Rhodoligotrophos appendicifer: one gene and its partners. The protein of the gene in region 1 interacts with the protein of each later gene in a pairwise test. Links are inferred from orthologs where the notes say so. Each region holds a gene or a part of one and is shown in the gene's direction. Other genes may lie near its edges.

Region 1 (4,627 bases):
AAATGGCAAAGGTGACCTGGCCGTCACGGAAAGAGACCATGATTACGACCGTTATGGTGATGATTATGGTGGTCTTCGCTTCTATTTTCTTCCTGATTGTGGACGAAGCTTTAAGCTTTGCCGTGAGCTACATTTTGGGCATCAGAGCGTAAGCGGCGGAACGAGAGACAATGGCGAAGCGCTGGTACATCGTTCACACTTACTCGAATTTCGAGAAGAAAGTGGCTGAGTCGCTGAAGGAGCAGGCGGCACAGCAAGGACTGGCTCATCTGATCGACGAGATCATGGTGCCGACCGAGGAGGTCGTCGAGGTCCGGCGCGGTCGAAAGGTAACGAGTGAACGACGTTTTTTCCCGGGCTACGTCCTGGTTCGGATGGAAATGACTGATCAGGGCTACCATCTGATTAAGAATACGCCGAAGGTGACGGGGTTCCTGGGTTCAGACAACAAGCCGATCCCGATCTCCAATGCCGAGGCCGAACGCATCCTTTATCAGGTAAAGGAGGGTGTGGAGCGTCCACGGCCGTCGATCACTTTCGAAATCGGCGAGCAGGTCAAGGTGGCCGATGGTCCTTTTGCCTCATTCAATGGCCTTGTCGAGGAAGTTGACGAGGAGCGCTCCCGGCTCAAGGTAGCCGTATCGATTTTCGGCCGACCGACGCCGGTCGAGCTGGAATTTGGGCAGGTGGAGAAGGTCTGACCTGTCCGAATAGCGGTGGGAGGCCGGTACATTTGTCAGCCTGCAAATGTCCATTAAAGCCGCACCACCACCCTCAAACCAGAGCCGGCATGGGCCGGCAACGAGGATAGAATGGCAAAAAAGATTACTGGTTATATCAAGCTGCAGGTACCTGCAGCATCAGCGACGCCCTCGCCACCGATTGGACCGGCTCTTGGTCAGCGTGGTTTGAATATCATGGAGTTCTGCAAGGCATTTAATGCCGCCACGCAGGAGCTGGATAAGGGGGCGCCATGCCCGACCGTCATAACCGTGTTTCAGGACAAGTCCTTCACCTTTGAGATCAAGACGCCGCCGGCCAGCTATCTGCTGCGCCAAGCCGCAAAGATTTCCAAGGGATCAAAGGAGCCTGGCAAAGCAAGTGTCGGCTCGGTGACCATGGATCAGGTCCGTGACATCGCCAAGGCGAAGCTCAAAGATCTAAATGCACGCGACATTGACCAAGCTTCGAAAATCATCGCCGGTTCTGCCCGGTCGATGGGCCTCTCGGTGACGGAGTAATCATATGGCCAAGATTGCAAAGCGCATCGCGAAGGTCAACGAGGGCATTAATCCTGAAAAGGCTTATGTCTTGGACGAAGCCCTCAAGATGTTGAAGGAACGGGCGAAGGCGAAGTTCGACGAGACGATCGAGATTTCACTCAATCTCGGTGTCGATCCACGTCATGCGGACCAGATGGTCCGTGGCGTCTGCCAACTCCCGAATGGTTCTGGCCGCACCGTGCGAGTGGCAGTGTTCGCTCGCGGCGACAAAGCTGAACAGGCCAAGGCTGCGGGGGCGGACGTCGTTGGCGCTGAAGATTTGGTTGAAAGCGTGCAGGCAGGAAACATCGACTTCGACCGTTGTATTGCAACCCCTGATATGATGCCCTTAGTGGGGCGCCTGGGCAAAGTCCTCGGCCCGCGTGGCATGATGCCGAACCCGAAGGTCGGCACCGTTACGCCTGACGTGGCGGGTGCCGTGAAGGCTGCAAAGGGTGGTGCTGTAGAATTCAAGGTCGAGAAGGCCGGGATCATTCACGGCGGTGTGGGAAAGGCGAGCTTCACCGAGGATGCTTTAGCCGGTAATATCCGTGCCTTCGTCGATGCCGTGGTGAAGGCGAAGCCCGCCGGCGCCAAAGGCACTTACCTTAAAAAGGTGTCCTTGAGCTCAACAATGGGGCCTGGGTTGAAGGTAGACCTTGCGAGCGTGAGCAACCCGGCGTAAAAGGTCGTCATCGCATTACGAGATTCGCATAAGCAGACCGGCAAAAGCAGCCGGTCTGCTTATGCGTTTGGTTTGGCCAGAGGGTATCGAAGGCGATCCACCCAGCCAAACCGGTCTAGAAGACCTGTCCGAGACTGCCGGCGCAAGCATGCGAATGTTTGCTTAATAGTCCAGCCGGCATGAGACGGGGAGTGGGTTGATTGATGGCGGATAGTCTCCCAAATAGAGGTTATCCTTAGCATCAGTTGGTTCGAACCTCGAGATCGCGTCCTTTGCTCCTCGGAGCATCTGGCTGCGGACAGGCAGTGAGCGCCATTGGAGATGGCACCTGCCTTCGTGCATGGTGGCCTTAGTGCCGATGGCTAGTGTGGAAGCGCAACGCCCTGAATCTCAGGGCAAAAGCGCACGCGAGGAGAGAGCAAGTGGAGAGAGCTGAAAAGCAAGAGCTCATCACAACGCTCAACCAGGTGTTCCTGACCACCGGCGTCGTTGTCGTGGTTGGCTATCAAGGCTTGACGGTGCCGCAGATGAATACTCTGCGTCGCCAGATGGCTGCGGTGGGGGGGTCCTTGAAGGTCGCCAAGAATCGTCTGGTGAAGCTTGCTCTTGATGGTACCGACTCGGAAGGCATAAAGGATCTTTTTAAGGGTCCGACAGCCGTGGCTTATTCGCCTGATCCGATTTCGGCGCCGAAAGCGTTGATCGCCTATGCCAAGACAAACGAAAAACTCGTTATTCTTGGCGGCGCCATGGGAGCGAGGGTTCTCGATCCCGATGGTGTGAAGGCGCTGGCTGAACTGCCGTCTCTCGACGAGTTGAGAGGCAGGCTGGTTGGCATGATTCAGACCCCCGCCACCCGCATTGCGGGCGTGGTCCAAGCGCCGGCTGCTCAGCTGGCACGGGTTCTCAACGCTTATGCCACCAAGAGTGAGGCCGCTTGACGGCCTCCATGCATGTGATCCGGTTCGAACTGATTGAGAGAAAGAGAAACCAATGACTGATCTGTCGAAGATTGTTGAGGAGCTCTCGAGCCTGACGGTTCTTGAAGCTGCCGAGCTGTCGAAGATGCTCGAGGAGAAGTGGGGCGTTTCTGCCGCTGCTCCGGTGGCGGTTGCTGCTGCCGGTGGTGGTGCCGCTGCCGCTCCTGTTGAAGAGCAGACTGAGTTCAACGTTGTTCTTACCGCAGCTGGCGAAAAGAAGATCAACGTGATTAAGGTGGTTCGCGAAATCACCGCGCTCGGTCTGAAGGAGGCTAAGGACCTGGTCGAAGGCGCGCCTAAGAACGTCAAGGAAGGCGTTACGAAGGCCGAGGGCGAAGACCTTAAGAAGAAGCTGGAAGAGGCTGGCGCCACTGTCGAGCTTAAATAGTGTCGAGCTGTCCGTCGGGGCTGAGGCTTCGCCTCATCCCGGCGGATGGTCAGAAATGGGTTGGATAACGGTTTTCCAGGCAGCCGCCGTTGTAGGCTGCCTGGAAAGCCGTTTAAAGCGTTGACAGACGCTTCTCACGAAGGAGCAAAGATGACTCAGACTTTTGCCGGTCGCAGGCGGGTCCGCAAGTTTTTCGGTCGTATGCACGAAGTCGCGGAGATGCCGAACCTCATCGAGGTTCAGAAAGAGTCTTACCGCCAGTTCCTACAGGTTGAAGAACCAAAGGGTGGTCGTGAGGATAACGGGCTGCAGACTGTTTTCAAGTCGGTTTTCCCGATCAGCGATTTCTCAGGCCAGGCGATGCTCGAATTCGTCCGTTACGAATTCGAGCTGCCGAAATATGACGTTGAGGAGTGCCAGCAGCGAGGAATGACCTTTGCGGCACCGCTGAAGGTTACCTTGCGTCTGATCGTATTTGAGCTGGATGACGAGACGGGCGCTAAATCCGTCAAAGACATCAAGGAACAGGATGTCTACATGGGCGACATGCCGCTCATGACCGATAACGGTACCTTCGTGGTCAACGGTACCGAACGTGTTATCGTTTCACAGATGCACCGGTCACCTGGCGTCTTTTTTGATCATGATCGTGGCAAGACGCATTCCAGCGGCAAGCTGCTGTTTGCGGGTCGCATCATCCCCTATCGTGGATCGTGGCTCGACTTCGAGTTCGACGCGAAGGACGTTGTCTTCGTCCGCATCGACAGGCGCCGCAAGCTCCCGGTGACGACGCTCTTCTATGCTCTTGGTCTCGATGGCGAAGAGATCCTGCACTATTTCTACAATACGGTGACCTACACACGGGCAAATGACGGCTGGCGGACGCCGTTCGATCCGGCTCGTTATCGGGGTGCAAAGCCCGAGCGGGATCTGATCAATGCGGCGACGGGCGAGGTTGCGGTGGAAGCTGGGCGCAAGGTGACGCCCAGGCTTGCAAGGAAGCTGGCGGAAGAAGGCCTCACTGAGCTGCTCGTTCGCGATGAGGATCTGTACGGGAACTATGTAGCTGACGAGCTTGTCAATCCTGAGACTGGTGAGATCTACGCCGAGGCAGGAGATGAGATCTCTGAGGCAATGCTGAAGAAGCTGGCCGAGGTGGGATATGATGCATTGCGCATCCTGGATATCGACCACATCACCACGGGTGCCTATATTCGCAATACCTTAAAGGCGGATAAGGTCGAATCCTACGAGCAAGCTCTGCTGGAGATCTACCGGGTGATGCGCCCAGGCGAGCCGCCGACGCGTGAAA
Region 2 (4,658 bases), on another replicon or contig:
CCTTTCTCAGGATGTTTGACTGCGATTCGCCCTTCCGGCTTTTGCCGAGCCGCTCGGTCAACTGTTCGAGGCTGAGATCGGGACGCAGATCGATGATGAGTTCGGCGGTGCCGTTCCGGTGCAGCATCTCGCGCAGCCCAGCGGACAAGGCATAGACCGCACCCCCCTCGATGCCGTAGCCGGTGACCATGGCCTCGCCCACCATGCGCTGATCCCCGAAGCTGAGCGCGATGCGTTTCAGAGGCTGGCCGGCGAAGCGGTCCCGGAAGCGGCTCGTCCACGCGACGGTGAAGCCGCAATTGGCCGGGCGCAGGGGGCTGATCAGCACGTCCTTGGGCTCGAGCAGGTCTACCCATCCGCCATCGGATCCGAGTCGGGGCCAACTTGCCCCGCCCAGTGCCAGCAGCGTGACGGCTGGCCGAACGTGAAGAAGTGCGTCCGCCGGTCCGTGGAAGCTCAGGGCGCCGTCCGGCGTCCATCCGGCCCAGCGATGGCGCAGGCGAAACTGGACGCCCTGACGATCGAGGTCTCGAAGCCATTGTCTCAGCAGCGGCGAGGCTTTCATGGCGCGCGGAAAGACCCGTCCGCTCGATCCCACGAAAGTGTCCTGTCCCAAGGCGTCTGCCCACGCCCGCAGAGCGTCTGGCGGAAAAGCCTGAAGGGCATCGCCGAGAAGCGGGGGCATCTCGGGAAATCGGCTCAAAAAGCGGCCGATGTCCTCGCTATGGGTCAGGTTGAGCCCGCCGCGGCCTGCCATGAGGAGTTTTCTCCCCACCGAAGGCATCCGCTCGAAGACCGTCACTGACAGCCCCTCTTTGCTGAGCACATCGGCGGCCATGAGCCCTGCGGGCCCTCCGCCGATGATCGCAACATCAATGTCCATGCGGCATTTCCTTTGCTCCGCCTTACAAACCGGCTAAAGACCGCCGTCATGAAGTTCCTTGATCGCGCCAAGATCTATATTCGCTCCGGCGATGGCGGCAACGGCAGCGTCAGCTTCCGACGCGAGAAATTTATCGAGTATGGCGGGCCCAACGGTGGAGACGGGGGGCGCGGCGGCGATGTCTGGGTCGAGGCAGTCGACGGGCTGAACACCCTGATCGACTACCGCTATCAGCAACATTTCAAGGCTGAGCGCGGGACCAACGGAATGGGCCAGAACCGGACCGGTCCCTCCGGCGATGACGCGACCCTCAAGGTCCCCGTCGGGACCCAGATCTATGAGAGCGACGAAGAGACCTTGATCGCAGACCTGACCGAAGTTGGCCAGCGCGTTTGCCTGGCCAGGGGTGGAAACGGCGGTTTCGGCAATACGCACTTCAAGTCCTCGACCAATCGGGCTCCACGTCGCGCCAATCCGGGTTTGGCCGGTGAGGAGCGGTGGATCTGGCTGCAGCTGAAGCTGATCGCCGATGCGGGCCTCGTCGGCCTCCCCAACGCCGGCAAGTCGACCATGCTGGCCGCGGTGACGGCAGCAAAGCCCAAGATCGCGGACTATCCCTTCACGACGCTGTCACCGATTTTGGGTGTGGTGAGGATCGACACCCATGAATTCGTTCTCGCCGATATTCCGGGGTTGATCGAAGGCGCTCATGAAGGCGTTGGTCTGGGGCACCGCTTCCTGAGCCATGTGGAACGCTGTGCCGTGCTCCTGCATCTGATCGATGCCACGCATGAGGACCCGGAACAGGCCTATCGAACCGTTCGCTCGGAGCTTGAGCTTTACGGCCACGGGCTGACCGAGAAGCCCGAGATCATCGCGTTGAACAAAGTTGATGCCTTGACCGCTGAGGAAATCGAATCCAAGCGGGCCGAAATGAGCGCAGGACTCGGCAAGCCGGTGCTGCTGCTGTCGGGTGCGGCCAGTATCGGTGTCCAGGCGGCGATGCGTGAATTGTTTCGGGTCATCAGCGCGAACAAGAAGACCCTCGCGGAGCCTCAGGCGGGCCCGGTCACCGAGCCCAAAGGCTGGCATCCATGAAACGGCTCGAGCTCGCACGCCGGCTGGTCGTGAAGATCGGCTCGGCGCTGCTGGTCAATGGCGACGGTCAGATCAACCGCGACTGGCTTGCAAGCCTGGTGGCTGACCTGTCCCACCTCCGGACGGGCGGGACCGAAATCGTCATCGTGTCATCCGGCGCCATTGCCCTTGGGCGACGGACACTGGGTTGGGCACCGGGACCGCTGAAACTCGACGAAAGCCAGGCGGCAGCCGCCGTCGGCCAGATCGCCTTGGCCCACGCCTATCAGCAGATATTGGGCGCCGACAATCTCGTCGCGGCGCAGATCCTCCTGACGCTCTATGATACGGAGGAACGGCGCCGCTATCTCAACGCGCGCTCGACCCTGACGACCCTGCTCCGCGAAGGCGCGGTGCCGGTGATCAACGAGAACGATACGGTGGCCACCTCGGAGATCCGTTACGGCGACAATGACCGCCTGGCGGCGCGCGTGAGCAGCATGATTTCGGCGGATTGCCTTGTATTGCTGTCGGACATCGACGGTCTCTATACAGCGCCACCAGGCTCGCCGGAGGCGAAGCTGATCCCGGAAGTTCTCGACATCACGCCGGAAATCGCCGCCATGGCAGGCAAGCCTGTGAGCGGTGTTGGCTCCGGCGGCATGATCACAAAGATCGAGGCCGCGCGCATCGCCATCGGGGCAGGCGCTCACATGGTGATTGCCTCCGGTCGCGAACTACATCCCTTGAAACGGATATCGGAAGGGGGCAACTGCACCTGGTTCCGGCCCAAAGCCACGCCCATCGCCTCTCGCAAGCGCTGGATTGCGGGCGCCTTGGAGCCTGTTGGCCGCCTTGTCGTCGATGATGGCGCAGTCAAGGCGCTCCTCGCCGGCCGCAGCCTCCTGCCATCGGGCGTCCGACGGATCGAGGGAGTGTTTTCCCGTGGCGACACGGTGAGCGTCATGACGCTGACGGGCGGCGAGATCGCGCGTGGACTTGTCGCGTATGACAAAAGCGATGCGGAACGGATCGCCGGCCTCCGCAGCAGCGATTTCGAGGAACGGCTTGGCTGGCGCGGGCGGGATGAAATGATTCATCGGGACGATCTGGTGGTGATCGGGAGTTTTCATCATGAGCCTGGCTGAGACGACCGATCAGGTCTTCGGTCTCGAGAGGACGATGCGGGAGATCGGCCAGACGGCACGCTCCGCCGCCCGGACTTTGGCGACCGCCACCACCCCGCAGAAGAACGATGCCCTCCGCTTCATGGCGGAAGCCATTCGCAGCGGCTCATCAAAGATTATTGCGGAAAACGAGGGCGATGTCCGGCGCGCGAAGGAGAGCGATCTCGCCGCGTCGTTCATCGATCGCCTGATCCTGACACCCGATCGCATAGAAGCCATGGCGACAGGGCTGGATGACATCGCTGCCCTGCCTGATCCCGTCGGCCAGGCCATCGCCGAATGGACGAGACCGAACGGCCTGGCGATTTCGAGGATCCGCACACCCATCGGCGTGATCGGCGTGATCTACGAGAGCCGGCCTAACGTGACGGCAGATGCCGGAGCCTTGTGCATGAAGGCAGGCAACGCCGTGATCCTGCGCGGTGGTAAGGATAGTTTCGCAAGCAGCTCCGCCATTGCCGATTGCTTGCGATCCGGCTTGGCCAGGGCCGGCCTGCCGGAGGGAGCCATTCAACTGGTCCCGACATCCGACAGGGCCGCCGTCGGCATGATGCTGGCGGGCCTTGATGGCGCCATCGACCTCATCGTTCCCCGTGGTGGGAAGAGCCTTGTCGCAAGGGTCCAGCTCGATGCCCGGGTGCCCGTTTTCAGTCATTTGGAAGGGCTCTGCCATGTCTATGTCGACAAGGCTGCAGATGCCCGCATGGCGCGTGACATCGTGGTCAATGCCAAGATGCGCCGCACCGGGATTTGCGGAGCGGCGGAAACCGTACTGGTGGACAAGGCAGGTGCGGACACTCAACTCAAGCCGCTGATCGGCGCATTGATCGAGGCCGGCTGCGAAGTCCGTGGCTGCCCTTTGGCCATGGCGGCCGACCCGCGAGTGCTAAGAGCGGGCGAAGCCGACTGGTCGACCGAATACCTCGACGCGATCGTTTCGCTGAAGGTGGTGGATGGGGTCGGCGGGGCGATCTCCCATATCGGCCATTACGGATCCCAGCATACGGAATCAATCATCACCGATGATGCCGAGACGGCAGAGCGCTTCCTGCGTGAGGTTGACAGCGCCATCGTTCTGCATAATGCCTCCACCCAGTTCGCCGACGGGGGAGAATTCGGCATGGGCGCGGAGATCGGCATCGCTACGGGGCGCCTTCATGCGCGGGGACCGGTTGGGCTGGAACAGCTGACCACCTTCAAATATGTGGTGCGGGGCACCGGTCAGATCCGTCCGTGACCGGCCGCTTCCGCCCATGAGCGCGCTGCCCCTGCCATTTCCCCTCGTCTATCCGTCCATGCGCATCGGCCTGTTCGGAGGGTCGTTCAATCCTGCTCATGCGGGCCATCTTGCTGTGAGCCTCGCCGCCCTGAAGGAGCTCGATCTGCATCAGCTATGGTGGATGGTCTCGCCGCAAAATCCGCTGAAGGACCCTGCCGACACCGATGATTTTGAAAAGCGAGTGGCCCGCGCCAAGGCCCTGGCGTTGCATCCGCGTCTGCGCGTGCTCGAG
Region 3 (4,649 bases), on another replicon or contig:
GGAGAGCCTGACGCGCCTGATCATGGCGGCGGAGCGGCGAGTCGCCGTGACGACATTCGCGTCGCATGTGGGACGGCTGGAGACGGTGGCAAAGGCTGCAGAGGCTGCGGGACGACAACTCGTCGTGGCGGGACGGGCCATGCATACGACAATCACGGCGGCGCGGGAGGCGGGCTATCTCAAGGACCTGCCGAAGGTGGTCAATGACGAGAGTTTCGGTTACCTGCCGCCGGAAAGGGTCGTCTGCCTGTGTACCGGCAGCCAAGGGGAGCCGCGTGCAGCCATGGCGCGGATCGCGGAAGACATTCATCCGACGATCTCGCTGGAGGCCGGAGATCTCGTGATCTTCTCCTCCAAAACGATCCCAGGCAACGAGAAGGCGGTGATCTCCATCGAGAACAATCTGGCGGCGCGCGGCGTTCAAGTCATCACCGGCGAGGAAGCGCTGGTGCATGTGACCGGCCATCCCAGGCGCGGCGAGCTCGACATCATGTATTCCTGGCTGAAACCCAAGATGGTTATCCCCATGCATGGCGAGATGCGGCATCTGTTAGAGCACAAGCTGTTTGCCCTCTCACGCGGAGTCCCGCAGGCCGAGGTGGTCGAGAACGGGCAGATGATGCGGCTTGCGCCGGAGCCGCGGCTGCTGGGGCGGGTGCAGAGCGGTCGCATCCATCTCGATGGCACGATCCTGGTGCCGGCGGATGCCAATTCTCTCAAGGCACGACGCAAGCTGTCCTTCGCCGGGGTCATCATGATCTCACTGCTGCTCAACGAGAAGGGCAAGCTCGTCGGGGAGGCCAAGATCGCCATGGAAGGGGTGCCGGTGGTGGATCAGGATGGCGAGGCCATGGAGGACATCGTGCTGGATGCCATCGATGATGGTCTCGATGCTCGGCCGCGCGGCCGCGGCAAACAAGCCAACAGCTCCATCGAGCAAATTGTAAGCCAGAGCGTGCGCCGGGCGGTCAATGCGAGCTGGGGGAAGAAACCCATCTGCCAAGTGGTCGTGCATCGAATGTAAGGGTGTAGTCCGAACACGTAAACGGTGCTCATTCCTGTCAAGTTGGGGCTCCAGCCGAATAGATCCAGCGCGACGGGGCAGCCGCCCGGCAGTTGCCGTCAGCTCATCCTCTGACAGGGTGCAACGGACGATCGATTTTGCTATTAAGGGAAATGCTTCAATCGACCGGTGATCTATGAGTGAACTCAGTCCGCCTGCGGCGCCCGAGGGGGTGGAGCCGATCCAGCTTCGCGACGCCCTGGAGGAGCGCTATCTCGCTTATGCGCTGTCGACCATCATGCACCGGGCGCTGCCGGATGTGCGTGACGGGCTTAAGCCTGTGCATCGGCGGCTGCTCTTCGCGATGCGCCAGCTCAAACTCGACCCGGGGCAGGGGTTCAAGAAATGCGCCCGCGTCGTCGGCGATGTCATCGGCCGCTATCATCCCCATGGCGACCAGTCGGTCTATGATGCGCTCGTGCGCCTCGCCCAGGATTTCGCGGTGCGGTATCCGCTTGTGGATGGGCAGGGAAACTTCGGCAATATCGACGGCGATAATCCGGCGGCCATGCGCTATACCGAAGCCCGGCTCACCGAGGTCGCTCAGGCGCTGCTCGACGGGCTGGATGAGGATACCGTCGACTTCCGCGACACCTATGACGGGGAAGACAGCGAACCGATCGTACTGCCGGGGGCATTCCCTAATCTGCTCGCCAATGGATCTTCCGGAATCGCCGTGGGCATGGCGACATCGATCCCGCCGCATAACGCTCATGAGCTGTGTGACGCGGCGCTTTACCTAATCAAGCATCCAACCGCGCCGATCGAGAAGATCGTGGAGATGGTGCCCGGACCAGACTTTCCAACCGGCGGCATCATCGTCGATGATCCGGCCCTGATCAAACAGGCCTATGTCACCGGACGCGGTAGCTTCCGCGTGCGGGCGAAATGGGAGATCGAGGAGCTCAAGCACGGCACCTGGCAGATCGTCATCACCGAGATGCCTTATCAGGTGCAAAAGGGCAGGCTGGTCGAGAAGATCGCAGAACTCATCAATGCCCGCAAATTGCCGTTGCTGGTAGATGTGCGCGACGAATCGGCGGAAGACGTGCGTCTGGTGCTGGAGCCGAGGGCACGATCGGTGGATGCGACCGTGCTCATGGAGCAGATGTTCCGGCTGACGGAACTCGAAGCGCGGATCTCGCTCAACATGAACGTGCTGACCGCCGGTCGGGTGCCGAAGGTCCTCTCGCTGCCGGACGTGCTGAGGCACTGGCTGGCCCATCGCAAAGAGGTTCTGGTCCGGCGCTCGAACTACCGGTTGGAACAAATCGCCAAGCGACTCGAGATGCTGGCGGGCTATCTCGTGGCCTATCTCAACCTGGATGAGGTGATCCGCATCATCCGCGAGGAGGACGAGCCGAAGGCCGAGCTCATGCGCACCTTCAGCCTGACCGACAACCAAGCGGAGGCGATCCTCAACATGCGGCTGCGCTCGCTGCGCAAGCTCGAGGAGATGGAGATCCGGCGCGAATATGCCGAGCTCTCGGATGAACAGGCGGGGCTCGATGCGCTGCTCGCCTCTGATGAAAAGCAGTGGAGCAAGATCTCGGACGAGATCCGCGAAGTCCGTACGAAGTTCAGCAACAAGACGGCGCTTGGGCGCCGACGGACCCAGTTCGCCAATGCGCCGACCGTGGATGTGGATCTCGACCAGGCCATGATCGAGCGGGAGCCGATCACCGTAGTCCTCTCGGAGAAGGGCTGGATCCGGGCGCTGAAGGGCCATCTGGGAGATGCCTCGGCGCTCACCTTCAAGGAAGGCGACAAAGCCAAGTTCATGTTCCACGCAGAGACCACGGACAAGCTTCTGGCCTTCTCGCTGTCGGGCAAGTTCTTCACGCTGGGCGCCGACAAGCTGCCCGGCGGGCGCGGCCATGGCGAACCCTTGCGGCTCATCTGCGACATGGACACGGTGGACGACGTGGTCGCGCTGTTCGTGCATCGCGCGGGCCGCAAGCTGCTGGTGGCTGCCTCCGACGGGCGCGGCTTTCTGGTGCCGGAGGACGACGTCCTCGCCAACACCCGCAAGGGCAAGCAGGTGCTCAATGTCTCCGCCCCGGTGGAGGCACAGGCGTGCAGCTTCGTCAGCGAAGGCGCCGATCATGTGGCCGTCATCGGCGAAAACCGAAAGCTGCTCGTCTTTCCGTTGACGGAAATGCCTGAGATGGGCCGCGGCCGCGGGGTAAAGCTGCAAAGCTATCGCGACGGTGGGCTGGCGGATGTGAAAGTCTTCGCGTTGGCGGCCGGACTGACCTGGAAGGACACGTCTGGTCGGATCTGGACGGTGAGCGAAATGCAGGAATGGATCGGTGCCCGGGCGCAAGCCGGACGGATGCCGCCCAAGGGCTTTCCAAGAAACAACCGTTTCGGCTGAACGTCAGCGCGGCAGAGGCGGCGGCCGGCTCAGACGATAGGCTGCGTGAGCTATCAGGCTCACTAGGATGACGGCGCCGCCGATCATGGTATTGAGGGTCGGCACTTCGCCGATCATCAGCCAGATCCAGACCGGCGCAAGCACGGTCTCGAGCAGGAAGAACATGGCGACCTCGGGCGCCGATAGATAGCGGGCGCCGGCGATGAGCAAGGCGGAGGCCAGCGGCATCACCAGCAAACCGTCCAGAGCCAGGAAGGTTATCTTCTCCATAGGGATTGCGAGAGTGGCCGCGAATGGCAAAGCGATCAAGGCTGCCAAGAGGGAGCCGGGTCCGGGAGCCAGGCTCAGATCCTTGCCACTGCGGCGGACATATGTCAGGCCGAAGCCGATCATCATGACGCTGCCCAGGGCCAGAACATCACCCTTCACGCTCCCTGACTCGATGCCTCCCATAACGATGATGGATACGCCGATGAGCGCGGCGATCATGGCAAGCCAAGTAGCCAAGGTGATTCTCTCCCCCAGCCACACCAGGGAAAACAGGGCCGCAAACAGTGGGTTCAGGGCGAGAATAAAGACCACATTCGCCACCGCCGTGTTGAACATGGCAGAGACGAAGAGAACATTGGCGATGCAGTGCAGAAGCGCGATGACGATGCCGTCGCGGCCGTTGATCAACGGCGTGGGCCGACGCTGAATGTAACGCAGCCAAGCCCAGAGCAGCAAAGTACCAATAAAAACGAAGAGGCCGCGCCAGAAAACCGCTGTGAAGGTCTCGACCTGGGCCAGCCGCAGCAGCGGAGCATCGAAGGTCATGATCAGGCCGCCGATCGCTCCGATCAGCAGTCCGCGACGATGATCCAACATTGGGATGGCGAGGGATGCCATGGTATCCGCATGAGAAGAGCGGAGCGAAAGTACCGCTTAGGCGTGTGTAATCAGCGCGGCTCGGGATGGCAAGCACTGACCGAAGTCTGGAAAAGGAGCGCTTTCACGGCCAAGGGTCAAATCATAGAGCGAAGCTCTTCAATACAACCCCTCGGACTCCTCAGGGATCAGTCGGTGCCCTTCTGGTGAGGGCATCTCAGACCCAGGAACGGATGGTCAGGAGGCTGCCAGGCGCCAGCCATCCGGGGTGAGACGCTCCTGGGGCAGGAAGCGGGCCTTGTAGGCCATCTTGTCGGAGCCAGGGACCCAATAGCCGAGATA
Region 4 (5,718 bases), on another replicon or contig:
CACCTTGACAGACCGGCAGGCCCGCGGCATCTAAGCATTATGATCGAAAGTGATCATAATGCGCAAGTTTTCTCATGATGCTTACGGCGGAACAATGCCGGGCCGCTCGGGGCCTTCTCGATTGGACGCAGGAGGATCTCGCAGAGCGGGCGGGACTGTCCCGCGGCACCATTAGGGACTTTGAGAAAGGTCGTCACGATTTTCATCGTTCGACCTTGGCTCAGATCCTGTCTGCCTTGGAATTGGCTGGCGTGTTGTTTATTCCGGCGGATGCCGCTGGCCCAGGGGTCCGCCTTCGCCACGTGCCACTTGCCCGTGAATAACTGCAGGTTCCGTTGTTACGTCGTCGTAGGTCTGCGATAGACTAGGGAATGACCAGCAATACAACTAGCCCCGTCCCCTTCGTTCACCTGCGCTCACACTCAGCCTATTCGCTTTTGGAGGGCGCTCTACCCGTGAAGCAGCTGTCGTCGCTGTGCAAGAAGCACAGGATGCCTGCGCTGGTGCTGACGGACACCAATAACTTATTCGGCGCTCTCGAGTTTTCAGAATCGATGGCAGGGATGGGAGTCCAGCCGATCATCGGCATTACCCTGAGTGTTGATTTTGAAGATGCTGGCGAACGCCCGATCCGGGCTGCCGGACTGCCAAAACGCCTGCCAGTCATTGCGTTAATCGCCAAGGATGCAAAAGGCTATCAGAATCTGATGGCGCTATCGAGCCGTGCATTTCTCGACACTCCGGATGCGCAAGGCGCTCACGTGAAATTCGCACTTGTAGCTGCTCACCAGGAAGGTCTGATCTGCCTCACTGGGGGCCCTAAGGGAGTAATCAATGAGCCTCTACTGAGCGGCGATGATGCGCAGGCGCGAGCTCGGTTGGAGCATCTAAAGGAAATCTTCAACGATCGACTATACGTGGAATTGCAGCGCCACGGAATGGAAGAGGAAAGGGCGACTGAGGTTCCATTGGTGGAGCTCGCCTATGCCTTGGATCTACCGCTTGTGGCAACAAACGAGCCCTATTTTGCTGTTCCCGAGGACGCACCGGCGCATGACGCCCTGATCTGCATAGCCGAAGGATCTGTGGTGGCGGCTGAGGATCGACGCCGTCTCACCCCGGAACATTTCTTTAAATCTTCCTCCGAAATGGCCGCGCTCTTCGCTGACCTTCCGGAGGCGGTCGCAAATACTGTTGAAGTTGCGCGTCGTTGTTCGTTCCGGCCAAGGGGCCGCGAACCCATTCTTCCGCGGTACTCCACGAATGAAGGGGATGAGCTTAAGGTTCAAGCCCGCGAAGGCCTGCGAGCGCGCTTAGCTACGCGGGGCCTGGCTGCGGGCCATGAAGAGAAAGAGTATTGGGACCGGCTAGAGTTTGAACTCGACGTCATCGTAGGGATGCAGTTCCCCGGCTATTTCCTGATTGTCGCGGACTTCATCAAGTGGTCCAAGGCTCAGGACATTCCGGTCGGACCAGGTCGCGGTTCCGGCGCTGGATCAGTTGTGGCATGGGCTCTGACAATTACCGATTTGGATCCTCTGCAATTCAATCTGCTTTTCGAACGCTTTCTCAATCCTGAGCGTGTGTCGATGCCGGATTTTGACATCGATTTCTGTCAGGAACGCCGTGACGAAGTTATCGACTACGTTCAGAAAAAATATGGCCGCGAGCAGGTCGCTCAGATCATTACATTTGGAAAGCTGCAGGCTCGGGCTGTGTGTCGTGACGTAGGCCGAGTGTTGCAGATGCCCTATGGGCAAGTGGATCGTCTCTGCAAGCTCATTCCGAACAATCCCGCCAATCCGGTTACGCTGCGCCAGGCAATTGATGGCGAAGCGAGGTTACAGGAGGAGCGTGATAAGGACGAGACGACGCGGACGATGCTCGAAATGGGGCTGAAGCTGGAGGGGCTTTACCGCCATGCCTCAACCCATGCTGCCGGTGTTGTAATAGGCGACCGCCCTCTGCATGAGCTTGTGCCACTCTACCGTGATCCACGGTCTGATATGCAGGTCACCCAGTTCAACATGAAGTGGGTCGAACAGGCCGGGTTGGTGAAGTTCGATTTCCTCGGCCTCAAAACACTTACTGTTTTACAGAAGGCTTGCGCCTTGATCCGGCGCCGAGAGCCTCGTTTCGACCTCGATAAAATCGCCTATGATGACGCGAAGACTTACCAAATGCTGTCCCACGGGGACACAGTTGGGGTCTTCCAGTTGGAAAGCTCGGGATTTAAGGACCTTCTCCGAAAGGCCCTGCCGACTGTTTTGGAAGATATCATAGCGCTGGTTGCGTTGTATCGTCCTGGTCCCATGGACAACATTCCCAAATATTTGGCCGCCAAGCACGGCGAGGAGGCGCCTGAATTTCTGCACGAGGCGGTCACACCAATCACCGCGGATACTTACGGAGTGATCATCTACCAGGAACAGGTGATGCAAATCGCCCAAGTCCTTTCGGGTTATTCATTGGGTGAAGCTGACCTCCTGCGCAGGGCGATGGGCAAGAAAATCAAGTCCGAGATGGACCAACAGAAAGTCCGCTTCGTCGAGGGCGCGGTGTCGAAGGGAGTGGACAAACCTCAGGCCGAGTTCATTTTCGAGCTTGTGGCGAAATTTGCCGGATACGGGTTCAATAAATCTCACTCCGCCTGTTATGGGCTCATAGCCTATCAGACGGCCTATTTGAAGTGTAACTATCCTGTCGAATTCCTCGCCGCGTCGATGACGCTGGACAGCGGGAACACCGATAAGCTCTACCTCTTCCGTCGAGAGGCCCAGAGACTCAAGGTTAAGATCGATCCACCTTCTGTGAATCACTCGGAAATTGATTTCGTTGTTGAGGAAGGCCGAATTCACTACTCGATGGCAGCCCTCAAGAATGTTGGAAAGGGTGTTGTCGAGCACATTATGAGATTACGGGAAGAGGGCGGACCATTCGTCAGCCTTACGGATTTTGTGCGACGCATCGATCCACGGGTCGTTACCAAGCGAGCCCTGGAGAATATGATCAGAGCCGGTGCTCTGAGTGAATTCAATCCCAACCGAGCTCAGCTCCTTGCTGGCTTGGACGCGATTATGTCTATGGCCGACCGAACCGCACAAGATGCTGCATCTGGGCAGGTTGACCTTTTTTCTGGTGCAGGTCATGCAGCGACCGATGTACCGCTGCCGCATATTGAATCCTGGCTGCCAATGGAGCAACTGGCACAGGAATTCGAAGCCGTTGGCTTCTACCTTTCAGGGCATCCACTCGACGATTACATGGCTCCTCTTGCAAAAATCGGCGTGGAAAGTTGGGCGGTCTTCTCAGAAAAGGCAAAAAGCAAGGGTGCCACAGCTGGGCGTCTCGCGGGCACGGTGACGCACCGCCAAGAACGACGCTCTAAGAGCGGAAACAGGTTTGCGTTTGTGGGTTTCTCAGATCCAACGGGGCAGTTCGAAGCAGTGGTGTTTGCCGATCAGCTGGTTATGATCCGAGAGATGCTCGAACCTGGAAATGCTGTAATCCTAAGAGTGGAAGCCGATGTTGAGGGTGAGGAGACACGGCTACGGCTTCATTCTGTGGAGCCGCTGGAACGCTCGGCACAGGCTATAACATCTGGCCTGACGATTTCCGTCCGAGAAACGGTTTCAATCGAAAGCCTCGCAGCTCGCCTGGGCAACGGCGGTCGCTCTCCGGTAAGACTGAAAATGTTGCTGGGGAGCTCACGCGAGGTCGAGATGGTTCTCGGCAACAAGTTCACGATCACTCCACAGATCAAAGCCGCCATCAAGGCGATTCCGGACGTATTGGACGTGCAGGATTTGTAGAGGGAACTTTTGCCAGGATGCTCCGGGCAAAGGTGGCCGCCTTGCCTCTCATCTTGCCTGGAGCCTGATTGTTTTCCCGTTCAGGGTACTGAGTCGCCGAAGACGAGGGGCGGTTATGCCCCAACTTTTCCACAATTGTCTTTTCCCCGGTGGCGGCCACATTCATATAACCATTTGTTATTTCTTGCATTTTTTCTGCTTAGAGCCTGTGGATATCCTGTTAACCTTTCATTAAAGCCCCGCTCCCTAGGACTTATGCAGGAGATCCGTAGCCCGATTGTGTCGGTGCAGCGGAGGCTCGGAGCGAAAACGAATGACCCATTGCCTGATCATTGCGGGCCCAGCGACGGATCGTAACCACCTTGCGGTCCTGCTGAACTCCTATGGGTTCGAGATCCAGAGTGCTCAAAGCCCTGAGGAAGCACTGGCTCTTTGCAGAAACCGGATGCCCGACGTTATTATGATGCCTGACACCATGGGGACCATGAACAGCGTGGCCTTTCTGCAGCGGCTGCGACGTGCCAGGTTAGGATCAAAGCCGGTGGTGCTGATTTGCGCAGAGCAGACTTCTGCAAGCTCAATAAGTCAGGCCATTTGGGAGGGAGCATCGGAGTGCCTGATCGAGCCATTTGATGCCGATATCCTGGACTTCAAGCTTCGTCAGGTTGGGGTCGCTGGACGCGACGAGGCCGCTTAATGAAAGCTCTGCGAGCCGTTTAGACGTCAGTGCAAACAAGGGCGTCGTTTCCGTCCAAGCTTATGCTCATGCCGCAACATACAGAATCCGCATGGACCGGAAAAATGACCGCGGGGACGCTTGATGTTTCTGGATGGTGTGCGATCTGTTTGGGCTTTGCTCGTCGGTGTAGCGCTGCTCTCACTCGGCAACGGCCTACAAGGAACGCTGCTCGGGGTGCGGGCCGCGATGGAGGATTTCACGCCGGGAGTGACGGGCATTATAATGGCAGCCTATTCCGTAGGCCTGCTTATTGGGTCGGTCATTACCCCAAAACTTGTTTCCTATGTTGGTCACATTAGGGTTTTCTCGGCGCTTGCCTCGGTAGCCTCCACTGCTGCCCTGGCGTTCCCGGTATTTGTTGATCCTTACTGGTGGGGGATCATGCGGGTAATTCTGGGCTTCTGCCTGTCCGGGTTGTTTATCGTTGCCGAAAGCTGGCTGAATGCGGTTTCGACCAATCAGGATCGAGGCCGCTTGTTGTCCGTTTATATGATCATCACCTATTCCTGCATGGGGTTTGGTCAGTTTTTGCTGAATGCTGCGAGCCCTGGGGGCTTTGTTCTTTTCGTCCTGGTTTCCTGCACGGTGTCACTTGCCATGGTCCCCATGGCGCTGGTTCAACTGACGGCGCCGGATATAACTCGGCCTCGGGGGGTGAAAATTCGCGAGATTTACAGCCGATCGCCCCTTGCTGTGGTGTGTGCATTCGCCAATGGATTGGGACAGTCGGCGTTCTTTACGATGGGCGCCGTCTATGGAACACTGGCGGGCCTGACTGTGGCGGAGGTCTCGATTCTCATGGCCCTTCCACCTCTCGGTGTCATTCTTTCCCAGTATCCGATTGGACTGTTCTCTGACCGTCATGACCGACGCAGCATTTTAACTCTTCTGGCATTTGCAGCTGCACTGCTGGCAATCGGCTGTGTGCCTGCCGCAGGTCTGTCGAAAACGCTGCTGATCACGATTTTCTGCCTGTTCGGAGCCCTTGCGCTTCCGCTCTATTCGGTAGCCCTGGCTCATGCCAACGACAATTTGGACGCTGACCAGATCCTGGGCGCCAGCGGAAAGCTGGTGTTGATTTACGGGTGTGGATCGGTGGTCGGGCCTGTCCTTGTCGGCGGGATTATGAGTGCCCTCGGAGCCGTCGGATTTCCCATCTATCTTGCC

The links.
Region 2: the proteins of rplL (region 1) and obgE interact in binary tests that used the Escherichia coli proteins (3 or more experiments, as listed by UniProt). The link is inferred for Rhodoligotrophos appendicifer from one-to-one orthologs.
Region 3: the proteins of rplL (region 1) and parC interact in binary tests that used the Escherichia coli proteins (3 or more experiments, as listed by UniProt). The link is inferred for Rhodoligotrophos appendicifer from one-to-one orthologs.
Region 4: the proteins of rplL (region 1) and dnaE interact in binary tests that used the Escherichia coli proteins (3 or more experiments, as listed by UniProt). The link is inferred for Rhodoligotrophos appendicifer from one-to-one orthologs.

The regions. Positions count from the first base shown.
Region 1 is NZ_VHKL01000017.1:437-5,063, forward strand. Bases 1,707-4,627 are described here. They hold rplL (50S ribosomal protein L7/L12), read left to right. Parts: upstream 1,707-2,940; coding sequence 2,941-3,315; downstream 3,316-4,627. Other genes in these bases: rplA (50S ribosomal protein L1), read left to right, coding at 1,707-1,947; rplJ (50S ribosomal protein L10), read left to right, coding at 2,370-2,888; rpoB (DNA-directed RNA polymerase subunit beta), read left to right, coding at 3,466-4,627. In the rest of the region: preprotein translocase subunit SecE, read left to right, coding at 1-152; transcription termination/antitermination protein NusG, read left to right, coding at 171-701; rplK (50S ribosomal protein L11), read left to right, coding at 813-1,241; more of rplA, read left to right, coding at 1,246-1,706. UniProt on the Escherichia coli protein: The binding site for several of the GTPase factors involved in protein synthesis (IF-2, EF-Tu, EF-G and RF3). Is thus essential for accurate translation.
Region 2 is NZ_VHKL01000001.1:729,092-733,749, forward strand. What follows is about bases 5-2,956. They hold obgE (GTPase ObgE), read left to right. Parts: upstream 5-931; coding sequence 932-1,981; downstream 1,982-2,956. Other genes in these bases: FKM97_RS03455 (TIGR03862 family flavoprotein), read right to left, coding at 5-883; proB (glutamate 5-kinase), read left to right, coding at 1,978-2,956. Also shown: more of FKM97_RS03455, read right to left, coding at 1-4; more of proB, read left to right, coding at 2,957-3,108; FKM97_RS03470 (glutamate-5-semialdehyde dehydrogenase), read left to right, coding at 3,101-4,384; FKM97_RS03475 (nicotinate-nucleotide adenylyltransferase), read left to right, coding at 4,401-4,658. UniProt on the Escherichia coli protein: An essential GTPase which binds GTP, GDP and possibly (p)ppGpp with moderate affinity, with high nucleotide exchange rates and a fairly low GTP hydrolysis rate.
Region 3 is NZ_VHKL01000003.1:148,634-153,282, reverse strand. What follows is about bases 877-3,819. They hold parC (DNA topoisomerase IV subunit A), read left to right. Parts: upstream 877-1,199; coding sequence 1,200-3,440; downstream 3,441-3,819. Other genes in these bases: FKM97_RS07585 (DMT family transporter), read right to left, coding at 3,444-3,819; FKM97_RS07595 (ribonuclease J), read left to right, coding at 877-1,024. Also shown: more of FKM97_RS07595, read left to right, coding at 1-876; more of FKM97_RS07585, read right to left, coding at 3,820-4,328; FKM97_RS07580 (arginyltransferase), read right to left, coding at 4,545-4,649. UniProt on the Escherichia coli protein: Topoisomerase IV is essential for chromosome segregation; it is the principal protein responsible for decatenating newly replicated chromosomes. It relaxes supercoiled DNA.
Region 4 is NZ_VHKL01000007.1:74,457-80,174, reverse strand. The notes cover bases 1-4,012. They hold dnaE (DNA polymerase III subunit alpha), read left to right. Parts: upstream 1-371; coding sequence 372-3,812; downstream 3,813-4,012. Other genes in these bases: FKM97_RS16125 (helix-turn-helix transcriptional regulator), read left to right, coding at 75-323. Outside these bases: FKM97_RS16115 (response regulator), read left to right, coding at 4,126-4,509; FKM97_RS16110 (MFS transporter), read left to right, coding at 4,633-5,718. UniProt on the Escherichia coli protein: DNA polymerase III is a complex, multichain enzyme responsible for most of the replicative synthesis in bacteria. This DNA polymerase also exhibits 3' to 5' exonuclease activity. The alpha chain is the DNA polymerase catalytic subunit.